Martelella endophytica: one gene and its partners. The protein of the gene in region 1 interacts with the protein of each later gene in a pairwise test. Links are inferred from orthologs where the notes say so. Each region holds a gene or a part of one and is shown in the gene's direction. Other genes may lie near its edges.

Evidence for each region. Proteins that work in one complex are often made in the same cells at the same time.
Region 2: the proteins of TM49_RS00100 (region 1) and dnaE interact in binary tests that used the Escherichia coli proteins (3 or more experiments, as listed by UniProt). The link is inferred for Martelella endophytica from one-to-one orthologs.
Region 3: the proteins of TM49_RS00100 (region 1) and dnaQ interact in binary tests that used the Escherichia coli proteins (3 or more experiments, as listed by UniProt). The link is inferred for Martelella endophytica from one-to-one orthologs.

The regions. Positions count from the first base shown.
Region 1 is NZ_CP010803.1:18,942-22,348, forward strand. What follows is about bases 63-3,052. They hold TM49_RS00100 (DNA polymerase III subunit gamma/tau), read left to right. Parts: upstream 63-580; coding sequence 581-2,524; downstream 2,525-3,052. Other genes in these bases: TM49_RS00095 (YbaK/EbsC family protein), read left to right, coding at 63-431; TM49_RS00105 (YbaB/EbfC family nucleoid-associated protein), read left to right, coding at 2,548-2,871; TM49_RS00110 (LysE family translocator), read left to right, coding at 2,882-3,052. Also shown: more of TM49_RS00095, read left to right, coding at 1-62; more of TM49_RS00110, read left to right, coding at 3,053-3,407. UniProt on the Escherichia coli protein: Part of the beta sliding clamp loading complex, which hydrolyzes ATP to load the beta clamp onto primed DNA to form the DNA replication pre-initiation complex.
Region 2 is NZ_CP010803.1:3,927,449-3,931,912, reverse strand. The notes cover bases 134-4,180. They hold dnaE (DNA polymerase III subunit alpha), read left to right. Parts: upstream 134-485; coding sequence 486-3,980; downstream 3,981-4,180. Other genes in these bases: TM49_RS18135 (porin), read left to right, coding at 4,100-4,180. In the rest of the region: more of TM49_RS18135, read left to right, coding at 4,181-4,464. UniProt on the Escherichia coli protein: DNA polymerase III is a complex, multichain enzyme responsible for most of the replicative synthesis in bacteria. This DNA polymerase also exhibits 3' to 5' exonuclease activity. The alpha chain is the DNA polymerase catalytic subunit.
Region 3 is NZ_CP010803.1:1,082,329-1,085,745, forward strand. The notes cover bases 134-3,133. They hold dnaQ (DNA polymerase III subunit epsilon), read left to right. Parts: upstream 134-1,279; coding sequence 1,280-1,987; downstream 1,988-3,133. Other genes in these bases: TM49_RS04945 (shikimate dehydrogenase), read left to right, coding at 134-693; coaE (dephospho-CoA kinase), read left to right, coding at 690-1,283; secB (protein-export chaperone SecB), read right to left, coding at 2,074-2,556; TM49_RS04965 (FxsA family protein), read right to left, coding at 2,695-3,133. Outside these bases: more of TM49_RS04945, read left to right, coding at 1-133; more of TM49_RS04965, read right to left, coding at 3,134-3,222; TM49_RS04970 (Tim44/TimA family putative adaptor protein), read left to right, coding at 3,359-3,417. UniProt on the Escherichia coli protein: DNA polymerase III is a complex, multichain enzyme responsible for most of the replicative synthesis in bacteria. The epsilon subunit contain the editing function and is a proofreading 3'-5' exonuclease.

The DNA.
Region 1 (3,407 bases):
CCCCCGATCTCGATATCATCGAAACCGAAGACAGCAGCGCCACGGTTGCCGAGGCTGCCGCCGCGCATGACGTGGCAACCGCGCAGATTGCCAAGACTCTATCCTTCTCGGTCAAGGACCGGGTGTTTCTTCTGGTCGCCCGCGGTGATGCCCGCATCGACAACAAGAAGGCCAAGGTAGCCTTTGGCGGCAAGGTGAAGATGCTGCCGCTCGATGAGGTCGAGACGATCACCGGCCACCCCGTCGGCGGCGTTTGCCCGTTCGGGCTGGCAAAGGCAATTCCGGTCTACTGCGACGAGAGCCTGAAGGCCTTTGACGAGGTCGTTCCGGCCGCCGGTTCGCGCAATGCCGCGGTCCGGATCGCGCCGCAGCGCATGGCCGAAATCACCAATGCGGGCTGGGTCGATGTCTGCCAGGCGCCGGAAGATTGAGCGCGTGGCGAAATCAAAAATCCTGTGCATTTCCGCAGAACTTCTGCCAGACTGCCGGCCTTGATGTGACTCCGGCCTGCGGCCTGGACTATCCTCGCTGCCTGCCCGAAAGCGACCTCGGGTCGCGGGCCAAGCAGAAAACCACATGAATGGCGATGGACAAGACAACGATCGAGGCTAACACCGGCTACCGGGTTCTGGCGCGCAAATACCGCCCGAAGGACTTCTCCGACCTGATGGTCGGCCAGGAGCCGATGGTGCGCACGCTGACCAATGCCTTCGAGACCGGCCGCATCGCCCAAGCCTATATGCTGACCGGCGTGCGCGGTGTCGGCAAGACCACGACCGCCCGCATTCTGGCACGCGGCCTCAACTACAAGACCGCCACCATCGACAAGCCGACCATCGACCTGAAGGAGATCGGCGAGCATTGCCAGGCGATCATGGAAGGCCGGCATGTCGACGTCATCGAGATGGATGCCGCCTCCCACACCGGTATCGACGATATCCGCGAGATCATCGACCAGGTGCGTTACCGGCCCTCGACAGCGCGCTACAAGGTCTACATCATCGACGAAGTCCACATGCTCTCCACCCAGGCCTTCAACGGCCTGCTAAAGACGCTTGAGGAACCGCCGGAGCATGTGAAGTTCATCTTCGCCACCACCGAAATCCGCAAGGTGCCGATCACGGTGTTGTCGCGCTGCCAGCGCTTCGACCTGCGCCGCATTCCGGCCGCCGACCTGGTGCGGCTGTTCTCGACGATCTCCGCCAAGGAAGGCGTCGAGATCGAGGATGAGGCGCTGTCGATGATCGCGCGTGCGGCCGAAGGCTCGGCGCGCGACGGCCTGTCGCTGCTCGATCAGGCGATTTCGCATGGCAATGGCAAGGTGGAGGCGGCGGCGGTGCGCGGCATGCTCGGCCTTGCCGACCGCGCCCGTATCGTCGACCTGTTCGGCCATGTCGTCGCCGGCGACGTGAAGGCGGCCCTTGCCGAGTTCCTTTCTCAGTACGAGGCCGGCGCCAATCCCGTCGTCGTGCTGAACGACCTTGCCGATTTCACCCATCTGGTCACCCGGCTGAAATATGTTCCGGAAGGTGCGGAGGATGTGTCGCTGAGCGAGCTTGAGCGCACCCGCGGCGCCGAATTTGCCGCCGCCATTCCCGTTTCCGCGCTCTCGCGCATCTGGCAGATGCTGCTGAAGGGCATTCCGGAGACGGAAAACGCCGCCCGCCCCTTCGGCGCTGCCGAGATGGTGCTGATCCGCCTTGCCCATGCCGCAAGCCTACCCTCCCCCGAGGACGCAGCACGACGGCTTCTGGCGATCGAGAACGGCGACGTTCATCCCGCACCGGCCGCCCCGCGTGGTCCCTCGGGTGGCGGCGCACAGGCATCGACGCATGCCGTTTCCAGACCGGTCGCCGAGCCGCGCGCAGAGACACCCCGGCCGCCTGCGACCGTGACGATGCTGAGACCGCGTGAAGCGACCGCACCGGAGGTCTCTCCGGAGCCCGAGGTTGCCCCCGAACCTGAGGTTCTGGAGACACAGGCCGTCGAGGCCGCGCCGGAACCGGACATCGTTCCGGAGCCGGTTGTCGCCCCGGAGCCGGCACCCGCCGAAATCACAGGGCCGACGTCGAAAATCAAGTCGCTGCGGGACATCACCGATCTCTGCTCGCAGAACCGGGCAATCAAGCTGCGCGCCGAAATCCGCAATTTTGTCCATCTGGTACGGCTCGAACCGGGCCAGCTTGAAGTCAATCTCGAAAGCGGCACGTCGCAGACCTTCCTCAACGAACTCGGCACGAAACTGAAGGAATGGACCGGCGAAAAATGGTTTGTCAGCCTCAGCCGCGAGCCCGGCCAGCCAACGCTGGTGGAGGCCGAGAGGGCGGAACGCGAGCGCCTGTTCCAGGACGCGCGCGACGACCCCTCGATTTCGGCGATCCTAAAATTCTTCCCCGGCGCCAAGATCACCGATGTCAAGGTGCGCGCCGATGAACAGAACACCGAGACAACCGAGGCCGGAGCCCCGGATGCCGCCGTCAACGATGATGGTGACGTCCTGCCGGAAGACGACCTCGACGACTGAATTCAACCGATAAAGGAGACGACATGCGCGATCTGATGGGCATGATGGGCAAGATGAAGGAAATGCAGGCCAAGATGGAAAAGCTGCAGGAAGAGATTGCAGCTGTCGAGGTCGAAGGCGTTTCCGGCGGCGGCATGGTCACCGTGCGCATGACCGGCAAGGGCGAGATGCTCGGCATCAAGGTCGACCCCAGCCTGCTTTCCGCCGACGAGGCCGAAATGCTCGAGGACCTGATCGTTGCCGCTCACCGCGACGCGAAGGACCGCGCCGAGGAGAAGGCACAGGAAATGACCAAGGAACTGACTGCCGGCCTGCCGATCCCGCCCGGCATGAAGCTGCCTTTCTGAGGACGACACCATGACCCTCGGCGCCCTCGCTTTGTTTGCCATCACGCTGTTCGTCGCCGCAGGTTCTCCGGGACCGAGCGTTGCGGCACTCGTCGCCCGCGTGCTTTCGCGCGGCCACCGCGACGTGCTGCCGTTTCTGGCGGCAATGTGGCTTGGCGAGGCGCTGTGGCTGACGCTTGCGGTCTTCGGCCTGGTCGCCGTCGCCACCACCTTCCACGCGGTGTTCATCGTCATCAAATGGGCGGGCATTGCTTATCTCGGCTATCTCGCCTGGAAGATGTGGTTCGCGGAAACCGAAACGACGGGCGAGGAACTGCCGCAGACAACCTCCGGCTGGAAGATGTTTCTCACCGGCATGAGCATCACCATCGGCAACCCCAAGATCATGATGTTCTACGTCGCGCTGCTGCCGACGATCCTCGACCTCGGCAGCATCACCGTCGTCGGCTGGGCGGAACTGACCGTCACGCTCCTGCTGGTGCTCGCCGTCGTCGACCTCTCCTGGGTGTTTCTCGCATCGAAGGCCCGCAGACTGT
Region 2 (4,464 bases), 3.9 Mb from region 1 along the record:
CGTTAGGGTCGTGCAAGATGTAGGGTGTTGCGGACGACAAGTGAAGCCTGGCGGAGGCGATGCTGCCGTGACACCGCTTTTGCGCCCGGCCGGGTGCGTGCAAACAGGAGCCGCGACCACCGGAACGCATGGCCAGTCATTTTTTTGCATCTCCAAGTGGTTGAATCCAAATCTGATTCGCTCAGGCGAAAAAGGCCGCGGATAAAAATGATTGTAATTAGAACAAAAACGGAACAGTATAAAAACAGATAAGGAACAGGAGCTTGGAAATGACCGACATCATGAGAGACATTGCTGCATTCTTTTCCATCAGCATCTTCGTCGCCAGCATGGCGCTGATCATCGGTGCCTTCTGAGACGCGCCGCCATGCCCCGCCATCCGGGAAAAGCTTTCTGTGCATTGTCGGCGCTGAGCCGGCGCACGAAGTGCCACGGCGGGGCTTTGTCTTTATAGTGGCGGCCGGACTTTGGTGATGGAGCTGAATATGGCCGGTATGGATGCACGACGGGATGAAACTGCGGACGCGGACGCACGGGCGGTCAGTTTCGTTCATCTTCGCGTGCATTCCGCCTATTCGCTCCTCGAAGGAGCGCTGCCGCTGAAGACTGTGCTGAAGCGGGCTGTCGCCGATTGCCAGCCCGCTATCGCGGTGACCGATACCAACAATCTCTTCGGTGCCCTGGAGTTCGCGCAGAAGGCGGTCGGCGAGGGATTGCAGCCAATCATCGGCTGCCAGCTCTCCATCGACATGGAGGATGGCAGCGACGGTGAACGCCGCGGCGGCTCGCATCTTCCGGTCAAGCTGCCGTCGATCGTGCTGCTTGTTTCCAATCCAGAGGGCTATGCCAATCTTCTCGATCTTGTCGGTGAGGCCTATCTCGGCGGCAATGGAAATGACAGCGTTCATATCAAGAGCAGCTGGCTTGAGGGACGGACCGAAGGGCTGATCGCGCTCAGCGGCGGGCCGGGCGGCCCTATAGATCAGCCGCTAGCCCTCGGTTTCGAAGAGAAGGCGATTGATCGGCTATCGCGGCTGAAGGCGCTTTTCGGCGATCGGCTCTATGTCGAGGTTCAGCGCCACGGTGAATACGACGTGCAGCAGGAGCGCCGCGTTCTGAAGCTCGCCTATGATCTCGATCTGCCGCTCGTTGCCACCAATGAACCCTTCTTTCCCGCGCGCGAGGATTTCGAGGCGCATGATGCGCTGATGGCGGTTGCCCACAATGCGATCGTGTCGGATGACCGCCGGTTTCGTCTTACGCCGGATCATTACCTGAAGCCCCAGGCAGAGATGGCCGCACTCTTTTCCGACCTTCCCGAAGCCTGCGAGAACACGATCGAGATTGCCCGGCGCTGCAGCTTCATCCTCAACACCCGCGACCCGATTCTGCCACGGTTCACCGGCGGCGCCGAAGATCCGGAAGCCGCGGAAAAGGCGGAGGCGAACGAGTTGCGCCGGCAGGCGCTGGAAGGGCTCGAGAAACGGCTCGCTCATGTCGGTCTGAGCGAGGGGCACAGCCGGGAGGACTATTTCACCCGCCTCGACTATGAACTCGGCATCATCGAAGGCATGAAATTCCCGGGCTACTTTCTGATCGTTTCGGACTTCATCAAATGGGCGAAGGAACACGATATCCCGGTCGGGCCCGGCCGCGGCTCCGGTGCGGGTTCGCTGGTCGCCTATGCGCTCACGATTACCGACGTCGATCCGCTGCGGTTTTCACTGCTGTTCGAACGCTTCCTTAACCCCGAACGCGTGTCGATGCCCGACTTCGACATCGACTTCTGTCAGGATCGGCGTGAAGAGGTCATCCACTACGTCCAGCAGAAATATGGTCGCGCCCAGGTCGCGCAGATCATCACCTTCGGGTCGCTGCAGGCACGCGCGGCGCTGCGCGATGTCGGCCGCGTGCTGGAGATGCCTTACGGCCAGGTCGATCGCATCTGTAAGTTGGTGCCGAACAATCCGGCAAACCCGGTGACCCTTGCCAAGGCCATCGAGGACGAGCCGAAATTCCAGGAAGCCGCCGAGGAAGAGCCGATTGTCGGCCGGCTGCTGACGATCGCGCAGAAGATCGAGGGGCTCTACCGCCATGCCTCGACCCATGCCGCCGGGATCGTCATTGGTGACCGGCCGCTGTCCAAGCTCGTGCCGATGTATCGGGACCCGCGCTCGGACATGCCGGTGACTCAGTTCAACATGAAGTGGGTCGAGCAGGCGGGGCTGGTGAAGTTCGACTTCCTTGGCCTGAAGACGTTGACGGTGCTGAAGACGGCGGTCGATTTCATTGCCCGGCGCGGTATTTCCGTCGACCTTTCGACCGTGCCGCTCGGCGATCCGCCGACCTACGAGATGCTGGCCCGCGGCGAGACGGTCGGGGTGTTCCAGGTGGAAAGTGCCGGTATGCGCAAGGCACTCATCGGCATGGCACCCGACCGTATCGAGGATCTCATCGCGCTGGTGGCGCTTTATCGTCCGGGTCCGATGGAGAATATTCCGGTCTATAATGCGCGCAAGCATGGCGAGGAGGAGATCGAGTCGATCCATCCTGTGATTGACCATCTCCTGGCCGAGACCCAGGGCGTGATCATCTATCAGGAGCAGGTGATGCAGGTCGCCCAGGTGCTGGCCGGCTATTCGCTCGGCGAAGCCGACCTTCTGCGCCGCGCCATGGGCAAGAAGATCAAGGAGCAGATGGACAAGCAGCGTGTCCGCTTCGTCGAAGGCGCTGTCGAGCGGGGAGTGAAGAAGGGGCGGGCGGACGAGATCTTCGACCTGCTTGCGAAATTCGCCAATTACGGTTTCAACAAGTCGCACGCTGCGGCTTACGCCATCGTCTCTTATCATACGGCCTATCTGAAGGCGCATTACCCGGTCGAGTTCCTGGCCGCGTCGATGACGCTCGACATGGCCAATACCGAAAAGCTCAACGACTTCCGTCATGATGCCAAGCGCCTCGGCATCGAGGTCGTCGCGCCTTCGGTGCAGACCAGCTATCGTCATTTCGAGCCGGGCGAGGCTCGCATCTATTATGCGCTCGCCGCAATCAAGGGTGTCGGTGAGGCCGCGGTCGATCACATCGTCGCCGCCCGTGGCGACCGGCCTTTCGATAGTCTCGAGGATTTCTGCCAGCGCATCGACCCGAAACAGGTGAACCGGCGGGTCCTTGAAAGCCTGATCTGCGCCGGCGCCTTCGATTGCTTCGGCAAGGACCGCGCGGCCCTGCTCGCCGGCCTCGATCGGATCATCGGCTTTGCCCAGCGCACGCAGGATGATCTCGTCAGCGGTCAGGGCGATATCTTCGGCAGCAGCGGCGGTGTCTCGGCCATCGTTCTGCCCGACTATACGCCGCTGCCCGATTCGGAACGGCTGATGCGTGAGTATCAGATGCTCGGCTATTACCAGACGGCGCATCCGCTCGATGCCTATGCGGACCTTCTGTCGAAGATGCGGGTGCAGAGCTTTGCGGATTTCTCGCTCTCGGTGAAGAACGGCTCCGATCGCGGCCGTCTTGCTGGCACGGTGGTTGGCAAGCAGGAGCGCAAGACCAGAACCGGCAACAAGATGGGCATCATCGCCTTTTCCGATTCGACCGGACAGTTCGAGGCGGTGCTGTTTTCCGAATCGCTCTATCAGTATCGCGATCTCCTGGAGCCCGGCACGTCGGTTGTCATCACCGTATCCGCGGAAATGCGGCCCGAGGGTATAGGCATGCGCATCCAGACGGTGCAGTCGCTTGAGGAGGAAGCCGTGCGCCAGCAGAAGGCGATGCGAATCTTCCTGCGCAACGAATCGCCGCTCGCCTCGCTCGCCCGCCATCTCAATGACAATGGCGACGGGCTCGTCTCCTTTGTCGTCATCCAGAACGATGGCTTGCGCGAAGTCGAAGTGGAACTGCCCGGAACCTATCGCCTCTCTCCGGAAGTGGCGTCGGCCATGCGGGCGGTCTCGGGCGTCATCGACGTCGAGCTGGTCTGAGCGAAGGGCCGGTTTAAGGGCGGCGTATCTGCTGCGCCCGCCGCAGGTGTGCGGGCGGGAGATTCGCTTGTCGGGCGGAGAAGGGGACTGCCGGCCGCTCGCCGGAAGCATGTGAAGGCTTGTTTTTCTTTACCTTTTGTAAAGATTTGTGGCGGCAGGGCACGAACTTGTTGCCAATCCGCAACAGCAAGCGGGTAAGGAAGGGGTCGAGGGCAGAAACAGGACGTTTCGCGATTGCGATCAGCAGCCGCTCTTGTATGTTCATCTTCGGAAGCGAGGGCGAGACGGCCCAATCTTCTTCTAACCAGGGGATGGGGCAGGGAACGCCTCGGCGAAAATCCCAGACCCGCTTTAAACCTTATTTGGAGGTCATTATGAACGTTAAGAGCCTTCTCCTCGGCTCCGCTGCCGCCTTTGCTGCAGCTTCGGGCGCTCAGGCGGCCGACCCGGTAGTGGTCATCGAGCCTGTAGCTGCTAACTACGT
Region 3 (3,417 bases), 1.1 Mb from region 1 along the record:
GGCCTGCGTTCGGGAGAAGCGGGCTTCGTCGGCTGCAACGTCACCATTCCCCACAAGGTCGCTGCCTTCGAACTTGCCGACCGGCCGGATGCGCTTGCAACGGCGCTCGGCGCGGCGAACACGCTCTGGGTCCGCGACGGTCTTGTCCATGCTAGCAACACCGATGCCATGGGCTTTTCCGGCAATCTCGATGCCGAGGCACCGGGCTGGGACAAGGTGGAAAAGGCCGTCATACTCGGCGCCGGCGGCGGTGCGCGTTCCATCGTGGAGGCGCTGGTGAACCGGGGGATTGCCGAAATCCACCTGATCAACCGCACCCTCGCCCGCGCCGAGGAACTCGCCGAACGGTTCGGGCCTGAGGTGAAGGCTGCCGGCATGGATGCGCTTTCTGGTGCGATGGAGGGGGCCGGCCTTTTCGTCAACTCCACTTCGCTCGGCATGAAGGGCGGCGCGGTGCCGGAATTCGATTTCTCGATACTGGCAAGGGGCGCGCTGGTCACCGACATCGTCTATGTACCGCTTGAAACGCCGATCCTGAAGCAGGCGCGCGAACAGGGTTTTGCAACGGTGGATGGCCTTGGCATGCTGCTGCATCAGGCGGTGCCGGGTTTTGAAAAATGGTTCGGCCAACGGCCGGAGGTGGACAGCGCGCTTCGGGCCGAAATTCTTGCGGATCTGGAGGTTGGCGCTTGAAGATCATCGGCCTCACCGGCTCCATCGGCATGGGCAAATCGACGACTGCCGGCTTTTTCGCCGCGGCCGGCATTCCCGTGCACGACGCCGATGCGGCCGTGCATGCGCTCTATCGCGGTCGCGCCGTTGCCCCCGTCGAGGCAGCGTTTCCCGGCGTGACGGTCGATGGCGCGATCGATCGGGCACGTCTTTCTCGCGCACTTTCCGGAAAGCCGGAGAACTTTCGCAGGCTCGAGGCGATCGTCCATCCGCTGGTGTTTGAGGAGCGGCAGTCCTTCCTCGAAAAGGCCGCGGCCGATGGCGCCGATATCGCGGTGCTCGACACGCCGCTTCTGTTTGAAACCGGCAGCGAGAAGGATGTCGACATCGTCGTGGTCGTCACCTGCGATCCGGCGATCCAGAGGGAGCGCGTGCTGTCGCGTCCGGAAATGACGGTGGAAAAGTTCGAGGGGATCCTGAAACGGCAGCTTCCCGATGGCGAAAAACGCGCCCGGGCTGATTATATTGTCGATACCGGACATGGGCTAGATGATGCGCGCCAGGCGGTTTTTGCCATCATCGCCGACATCCGCGGCAAGGGACAGTCATGAAAGTTACACGCGATATCATCTTCGATACCGAAACCACGGGCATGGACAAGAACGACGACCGGCTGATCGAGATCGGCGGCGTCGAACTGATCGACCACTTCCCGACAGGGCGGACCTTTCACGTCTATATCAACCCGGATGGCAAGACCGTTCACCCCGAGGCGCTGCAGGTTCACGGCATCACGGACGAATTCCTGAAGGACAAGCCGGTGTTTTCGGCCGTTGCCGACGAGCTCCTTGAATTCTTCGAAGGCGCGCGCTGGATCGCCCACAATGCGAGCTTCGACATGGGCTTCATCAATGTCGAGCTCGGACGGCTGGGCAAGCCGCCGATCCCCGACGACATGGTGGTCGATACGCTGGCGCTTGCCCGGCGCAAGCATCCGATGGGTCCGAACAGCCTCGACGCGCTCTGCAAGCGCTATTCGATCGACAATGCCCACCGTACCAAGCACGGCGCGCTGCTCGACGCGGAACTGCTCGCCGAAGTCTATATCGAAATGTCCGGCGGACGGCAGGCGGCTTTCCGTCTGGTCAATGCCGGCACCTATGATGCCTATGACAGCGACGGCAATATCCGCCAGCTGCCGCCGCTCGTGCGCCCCCGCCCGCTTGCCCCGCGCGTCCATCCCGAAGAGGTCGCCGCGCATGAGGCGATGGTGGCGAAGATCGGCGACAACGCTTTGTGGAACAGGGTGAAGTAGCCGCTCGCACGAAGCGCCTTCATCAGCCTCAAAAACAAAACCCGGCCAAACGACCGGGTTTTTCATTTCTGCAAGGTGCTTGCCGATCAGTTGGCCGGCTGCTGGACCTTGGCGCGGGCCTGTTCCTCGGCCATGCGGCGCTGGAACATCTGGGCGAAATCGATCGGATCGACCAGAAGCGGCGGGAAGCCACCGTTGCGGGTGGCGTCGGCCACGACCTGGCGGGCGAAGGGGAAGAGCAGCCGCGGGCATTCGATGAACAGCATCGGCAGCACGTGTTCCTTCGGGAAATTCGCAACGCGGAAGACGCCGCCATAGAGCAGTTCGCAGAGGAACAGCGGCTTGTCGCCCGACTTGGCTTCTGCCTTCAGTGAAAGCAGCACATCGTAGTTGTCGTCGCCGAGCGGATTGGCGTTGACGTTGACGCTGATATTGATCGCCGGCTGGTTGTCGCGCTTCTGCAGCGAGGCCGGAGCAGCCGGGTTTTCGAAGGAGAGATCCTTGATGTACTGGGTCAGAATGCTCAGCGAAGGGCTTTCCTTCTTTTCTGCGCCGTTTTCTTCAGCCATGTCGCGTCCTCTTGAAAAATCAATGTGGATGCCAGTTAGCACTTGCCGGGGAAACGCACAACCCTCGCAACCGGCCGAAAGCCGGTGGTTGCACGTTGAAAAAACCTTGCGTGTCCGGGGATAAGGGCGTGGTTGAGGCTACGACTTCTTGTCGTCGTCGAGCCGCTTGTCGTCCCGATCTGCCCAGGGCGAGTTCGGGTCCGGATCGGAGGAGAAATCCGAAGCGTCGAGATCGACCACGTTCGGGCGCTTGCCGCCCGGCCGTTGGGGGCCACGGGGGGCCGCGCCGCCGCCAAAGAAGGACGAGCGGCTGGAGACCACGACCATGTTGTTGCGGAAATGCTTCCACACCAGATCGCGCACCGGCGGAATGAACAGCAGCAGGCCGAGGATATCAGTGACGAAGCCCGGGATCAGAAGCAGGATGCCGGCCAGCACGATCATGGCGCCATGGATCATCTCCCGGCCCGGATCGCCGCCATCACTGGCGGCTGTGTTCAGTCGCTGCAGCACGCCGAACCCCTGCACACGCAGCAGAATGGCGCCGATCACGGCGGTGAGCATGATCAGCCCCAGCGTCGGAAACAGGCCGATCGCCCGGCCGACGACGATGAAGCCGGCGATTTCGATGAACGGGAAGAGGATGATCGCGATCAGAAAAGGCAAAATAGCGTCCTGTCCGGCTTGTCTTTCGTTTTCTTCATCGTGAAGGTGCGCGATGAAAGTGTTACATTTGAATCATGGCCCTGTGAAGTCTATATGGGGGTCTGAGGCAATACGGCAAACGGCAATAGGGAACCCGATGGGCACGAGTGATCTGATTACCCTTTTCTTTCTGGTGGCCGCGGTGGTGATTTTCTT